2 regions of the Massilia suwonensis genome follow, and region 1 is predicted to be linked to the other one. Evidence: riboswitches for the same ligand, from Rfam matches in the RefSeq annotation. Region 1 holds a riboswitch; the other holds the start of a gene.
What was found. Region 1 has a riboswitch for thiamine pyrophosphate ahead of thiC (phosphomethylpyrimidine synthase ThiC). Riboswitches for the same ligand answer to the same signal wherever they lie in the genome.

Region 2: linked by a shared signal. The riboswitch ahead of ACFPQ5_RS13875 (TonB-dependent siderophore receptor) and the one ahead of thiC (phosphomethylpyrimidine synthase ThiC) in region 1 are both predicted to bind thiamine pyrophosphate.

The regions. Positions count from the first base shown of each region.
Region 1 covers NZ_JBHSMR010000012.1:47,334-50,652, forward strand. The annotation lists gene thiC (phosphomethylpyrimidine synthase ThiC) at 1-1,269, opposite strand, end outside; TPP riboswitch at 1,330-1,431, opposite strand; gene ACFPQ5_RS07410 (valine--tRNA ligase) at 1,744-3,319, shown strand, end outside.
Region 2 covers NZ_JBHSMR010000013.1:1,300,109-1,303,427, reverse strand. The annotation lists gene ACFPQ5_RS13875 (TonB-dependent siderophore receptor) at 1-1,701, opposite strand, end outside; TPP riboswitch at 1,792-1,891, opposite strand; gene ACFPQ5_RS13870 (DUF535 family protein) at 2,041-3,000, opposite strand; gene ACFPQ5_RS13865 (glutathione S-transferase) at 3,279-3,319, shown strand, end outside.

The DNA of each region.
Region 1 (3,319 bases):
CGTCAGTTCGCCGAGGGTCGCGAGTTCGGCCAGCTGGGCTTCGTCGTTGGCGTCGTAGATCGAGCCGGGGCGCAGGCCGTCGCCCAGGCTGAAGGCGACGTCGTAAGCCTTCATGATGGCGCAGATGTCCTCGAAGTGCGTGTAGAGGAAGGATTCCCGGTGATGCGCCAGGCACCATTTCGCCATGATCGAACCGCCGCGCGAGACAATGCCGGTCAGGCGTTTGGCCGTCATCGGCACGTAGGCCAGGCGCACGCCGGCGTGGATCGTAAAATAGTCGACGCCCTGCTCGGCCTGTTCGATCAGGGTGTCGCGGTAGATCTCCCAGGTGAGGTCCTCGGCCTTGCCGTTCACCTTTTCCAGCGCCTGGTAGAGGGGAACCGTACCGATCGGCACCGGGCTGTTACGCACGATCCATTCGCGCGTTTCGTGGATGTGCTTGCCGGTGGAGAGGTCCATCACGTTGTCGGCGCCCCAGCGGATCGCCCAGGTCATCTTTTCCACTTCCTCGCCGATCGAGGACGTGACGGCCGAGTTGCCGATGTTGGCGTTGATCTTGACGAGGAAGTTGCGGCCGATGATCATCGGCTCGCTTTCCGGATGGTTGATGTTGGCCGGGATGATGGCGCGCCCGCGTGCGACTTCCTCGCGCACGAATTCCGGCGTGATTTCAGGCGGGATGGCGGCGCCGAAGGACTGGCCCGGATGCTGGCGGCCGAGCAGTTCGGCCATGCGCCGGCCCTGCGGCCCTCCCGCTTCCAGCTGCGCCAGGTATTCCTTGCGGCGCAGGTTTTCGCGCAGGGCCACGAATTCCATCTCGGGCGTGACGATGCCGCGCCGCGCATAGTGCATTTGCGTGACGTTGGCGCCCTCCTTCGCGCGGCGCGGTTTCCTTTGCAGCCCGAAGCGCAGCGCGTCCAGGCTGGCATCCTGCAGGCGCTCGGCGCCAAAGGCGGAGCTGGGGCCGGGCAGCTCCTCGGTATCGCCGCGCTCGTCGATCCAGTCGCGGCGCATGGCCGGCAGGCCGCGCCGGATGTCGATCTGCGCGGCCGGGTCGGTATAAGGGCCGGAAGTGTCGTAGACGAAGACCGGCGGATTGACTTCGCCGCCGAAGCTGTCGGGCGTCGGGCTTTGCGCGATCGAACGCATCGGCACCCGGATGTCGGGGCGGCTGCCTTCGATGTAGACCTTGGTCGAATTCGGGAAGGATGCGATGGCGGCCGTGTCCACCGTGGCGGTGGCGGCGTCAAACTCTAGTCGTGCATTCATGTGGCTCCTTTGGGCAGGAGCCAGCAAAGGAGGCCGAAGATGCAGGCGTGCGTGCGCACGACCGTGTCTCGGAAGCTTCCCTTCGCTGGCATTATCCAGATCAGGTTCAGAGGGTATTTCTCACCCGCGCACCGTCAGTGCGCAGGACCCCTAGCGTGTGCTGCCGTGTAGCAGCGAGCGGATTATAGCTGCTTCGGTAGCATTGACAAGCAAATAATCTCTGTACATGGGGTCGAATCCGCGTGGGCTCGGAGAGCCCACCCTACGGGTACCGTTATTGGCAAGTTCATACGAAACCCCATTAGTTGGCTCCTTCCGTAGGGTGGGCACTCTGTGCCCAAGCGGATTCGAGACACCGATAACGGAACACGCAACAGCGCCACGGCCGCCGAAAATTCGCATCCCCGGCAAGACCGCTTCCCCTCCCTCCTCCTCTATAATGGCTCTTTTCGCACATTCAAACGCCATCACATCATGGAATTAGCCAAGTCTTTCGAGCCCGCCGACATCGAGCAATACTGGCGCGCCGAGTGGGAACAGCGCGGTTACTTCACCGCCACCCTCGACGCCGACAAACCATCGTTCAGCATCCAGCTGCCGCCGCCGAACGTGACGGGCACGCTGCACATGGGCCATGCCTTCAACCAGACCGTGATGGATGGCCTGACGCGCTACTACCGCATGCGCGGCTATAACACCGCCTGGATTCCGGGCACCGACCACGCCGGCATCGCGACCCAGATCGTGGTCGAGCGCCAGCTCGACGCCCAGAAGATCTCGCGCCACGACCTCGGCCGCGACGCCTTCATCGAGAAGGTCTGGGAGTGGAAGGAAAAGTCGGGCAACACCATCACCGGCCAGATGCGCCGCCTGGGCGCCTCGCCCGACTGGCAGCGCGAGTACTTCACGATGGACGAGACGCGCTCGAAGGTCGTGTCCGAAGTCTTCGTGCGCCTGTACGAGCAGGGCCTGATCTACCGCGGCAAGCGCCTGGTCAACTGGGACCCGGTGCTGGGCACCGCCGTCTCCGACCTGGAAGTCGATTCGGTCGAGGAAGACGGTTCGATGTGGTACATCCGCTATCCGCTGGCGGACGGCTCCGGCTCGCTGACGGTGGCGACTACCCGTCCTGAAACCATGCTGGGCGACGTGGCCGTGGCGGTCGATCCGACCGACGAGCGCTATACGCACCTGCACGGCAAGATGTTGAAATTGCCGCTGACCGGCCGCGAGATCCCGGTCATCGCCGACTCCTACGTCGACAAGGAGTTCGGCACCGGCTGCGTGAAGATCACGCCGGCGCACGACTTCAACGACTACGCCGTCGGCCAGCGCGCGGGCCTCGCGCCGATCACGATCATGACGCTCGACGCCAAGATCAACGAGAACGCACCAAGCCAGTACCAGGGCATGGACCGCTTCGCCGCGCGCAAGCAGATCGTGGCCGACCTGGAAGCGCAAGGTTTCCTCGAGCAGATCAAGCCCCATAAACTGATGGTCCCGCGCGGCGACCGTACCGGCGTCGTCATCGAGCCGATGCTGACCGACCAGTGGTTCGTCGCCATGACCAAGCCGGCGCCGGAAGGCACCTTCAATCCGGGCAAATCGATCACCGAAGTGGCCCTGGAAAAGGTCGCCAGCGGCGAGATCAAGTTCGTGCCCGAGAACTGGAGCACGACCTACAACCAGTGGCTGGGTAACATCCAGGACTGGTGCATCTCGCGCCAGCTGTGGTGGGGCCACCGCATCCCGGCCTGGTTCGACGAAGCCGGGAACATCATCGTCGCCCGCGACGAGGAAGAAGCCAAGGCCAAGGCTGCCGCACAAGGCATCACGGGCGCACTGCGCCGCGACGAAGACGTGCTGGACACCTGGTTCTCGTCGGCCCTCGTCCCCTTCTCGACCATGGGCTGGCCGGAAGAGACGCCGGACATGAAGATGTTCCTGCCGTCGTCCGTGCTGGTGACCGGCTTCGACATCATCTTCTTCTGGGTCGCGCGCATGGTCATGATGACCGCGCACTTCACCAACAAGGTGCCGTTCGAGACCG
Region 2 (3,319 bases), on a different contig from region 1:
CTGGGCCGACAGTTCCAGGCCGCGGTGCTTGCGCTGGCCGTTGCGCACAAAGAGGTTGTTCGCATCGGTGTATTCCAGGCCAGAGGTGATCTGGAACACGGCGGCGCCGACCGACACGTCCTTGCCGGCGATACCCTTGACGCCGAATTCGATCTGCTTGGAGCGGTTCGGGCCCAGGTCTTCGTTCGGATTGTCGGTCTCGATCGGCGAGACGCCGCCCGATTCCAGGCCGTGCGCCAGCGTGCCGTAGACGTTCCAGTTCTTGGTGGGGCTGTAGACCAGCGAGACGTTCGGCAGCGCGAACGAGGCTTTGTCGCTGACCCACGGCTGATCGGACTCGGGCTGCTGGGTGCTGTCGATCTTCACGTAACGCAGGCCGGCGTGCACGGCGAGCTGGGGCGACAGGGTCACGATGTCCTGCACGTAGATGGCGCGTTCGCGGTCGCTGAATCGTTCGTAGGCCGGGCCGGTGCTTGGATTGCCCGGCGCCGGATCGGTGACCAGCGGCTGGTAGATGTTGCTGTAGCCGGCGTAGTCGTAGACGTAGTCGCCGTAGCTGTTGTGGCGCTCGGCGTAGCTGGTGCCCAGGGTGAGCAGGTGCCGCACGCCGCCCGTGCTCAGGCGGCCCTGGAGCTGGGCCTGCAGGCCGAACGGGGTCTTGCGCTCGCCCACGCTCTGGTAGTCGTAGACGTCGTAGTCGCCGTTCGAGCAGTAACCCGGATAGTAGCCGTCGCCCTCGTTGCTGCAGCCGTACGGGAAGGCGGTGTAGTCGTCGCGCTTGAACCAGTGCTTGTTGGCGCCGATCGTGGCGTTCCAGTCGGCGTTCAGGCGGTAGGCGAAGCGCAGGCCGAGGTTGGCGCTGTCGGTGTCGACCGGTTTGGTCCAGGGCTGGGCGTTGAGCAGGACTTTCGGCGACACGTTCGCCGGCAGGTCGGTGCCGCGGATCAGCTGGTAGCCGGGCGCGGTGATCTGCTCCTTGTGCTGGAAGTCCATGTCGAGTTCCAGTTTCGCATCAGGCGTGATCTGCCAGTCGAAGGCGCCGGATGCGAACTGGCGCTTGCCGTCGGCGCCGCGCACATACGAGCGCAGGCGGTCGGCGGCGGCGTTGATGCGATAGCCGAAGCGGGTGTCTTCGAAGCGGCCGCCGATGTCAAGCTCCCCGTGCAGGCTGCCGCGCTCGCGCGCTTCCACCGTCACCGAACGCAGCGGGGTATCCGTCGGGCGCTTGGTCACGAAGTTGATCACGCCGCCCGGTGCGGCCAGGCCCGCCTGCAGGCCGGCCACGCCTTTCAGCAGCTCGAAGCGTTCCTTGTTCTCGAGCGGGATTTGCGTGTCGCCGGCGATCGCGATGCCGTCCTTGCGGTAGCCCGAATTGTTGTTCAGCTTGAAGCCACGGATCGAGAACTGCTCGGCATAGCCGACCGCGTTGTAGGCGTCGCCGACCGAGGCGTCGTACTGCGCGGCGTCGCTGGCCGAGCGGATCGACAGGTCCTGCATCTGGCTGCGGCCGATGGCGACCACCGAGGCCGGGATGTCCAGCATCGGCAGCTCGGCGAAGCCGCCGATGCTGGCGCGGTCGCTGACCGTCCACTTGCTGCCGGTGACGAGGACGGAAGCGACCGGTTCGGCGGTTTGCGCCTGGACGGCGAAGGCTTGCGCGAGGGCGCAGGCGAGGAGGGAATGCTTGAAGACGGGTTTCATTGGTTTGCTCGCTTTCGCACGCCACGCGGAGATGGCGCACTGCTTTTTATAAAAGCCGGAGCCAACGTGGGGGAAGGGCAAACAAGGTGTGAACTGCTTGGCGCGCTTTCCTTCGCTGGCATTATCCAGATCAGGTACGAAGGGTATCTCTCACCCGGAACATGCAGTTCCAGGACCCCTAGCGAGGCGCGAGTGTAACACGGCCAGTGCCGACCGTGGTGCTTCTGTCAATGTAGGGTGGAGTCCTGACTCCACGCGGTACGGTCGATGCGCAGAGTTTCGGTATGCAAGCGCCCGACCGCGTGGAGTCGGGACTCCACCCTACGTGTGCTTGTCCGTTTAGACGTCCACCGTCTCCCGCAGCGGCGCCGCATGCTCGTGGTGCGAGCGCGCATGCAGCAGGTGGCGCTGCAGCGTGGCGCGCGTGCTGTCGCCGATGGCGCGCCAGTATTCGCGGCGCTGGGCGGCGCGCTTGCGGTGTTTCGAGGGCATGTCGGCCAGCGGCTTCAGGTAGAAGGGGAGTGCTACCTGCCAGGCGTCGCCCGCCAGCTCGACGCCGCCCAGCACGCGCCAGAAACCGTCGTAGGCGTTGGCGAAATGCTTGATCTCTTCCGGATCGTAGGCGATGTGCGAGGTGCACTTCACGGCCAGCACTTGCTCCATGCCGACCGCCTGCGCCAGGCCCTGCATCGCGGCGAAGCAGAAGAAGCTCGGCGAATTGTTGGGGAAGCAGGCTTCGAAGGCGTCGAAGGCCTCGCCCGAGTCGGTCCAGCGGCCCTGGTTACGGGCGACGAAGGGCACCAGCGGCGCCTGGACGCCGGCGATCGCGCCGTCGACCCACGAGTAGGACAGCCGGTGCAGCACCTTGCCGTCGGCGACCAGCGCGATCGTCAGGTCGCCCTCGGCATTCATGCGCGAGGCCATCTCGAGGCGGATCAGGAAGGCATGCTCGCCCACGCTGTGCTGCCACAGGACCAGGCCGCCGTCGGCATACACGGCCTTCTTGTAGGCCGCGTCGAAGGTGGTTTCCTCGAAGCGGTAGTGCGACAGCACGCACTGCACGCGCTGGCGGGCGCTCAGGCCTTGCACCAGGTAGCCGCGGTGGCTCAGGTGGTGGAAGGGATCGTCGTTGGGCGGCGCCATCACATGATTGCGGTAGACGTCGAGCTGGCATAGCGCCGCATGGTCGCGGTAAAACCGCAGGACGCGGGCGCTGCGCAGCACCGACAGCAGCCAGGACGAGACGGACAGCTCCTTGCGGCGGGCCAGCCAGTAGCGGGTGAGGTGCGCGAAGATCATCGGACACTCCGTGGAAGACGGCGGGTTGCGGACGACTTCATGTTGTCCTACCCGGTTCGTCTCGGCGGTGCGATTGCTCAAGGGAAATAGATTCTCTGAGGCAATATTTTGGGCGCACTCATCCTCACCGCCCGTACGCATGGTCAGCATCGTGGTTCTCCTTCAATTCGTCTTTTCTTGCCGGCAACCGACATTCTCTATTGCAAGATTAGCACGATCGGCGCGCTGCATGACCGGATTCCGTTTCATACTCGGCTTTTCACCCAGAGGAGGGCGCCATGGCTTACGAACTATTGTATTGGCCGAGCATCCAGGGACG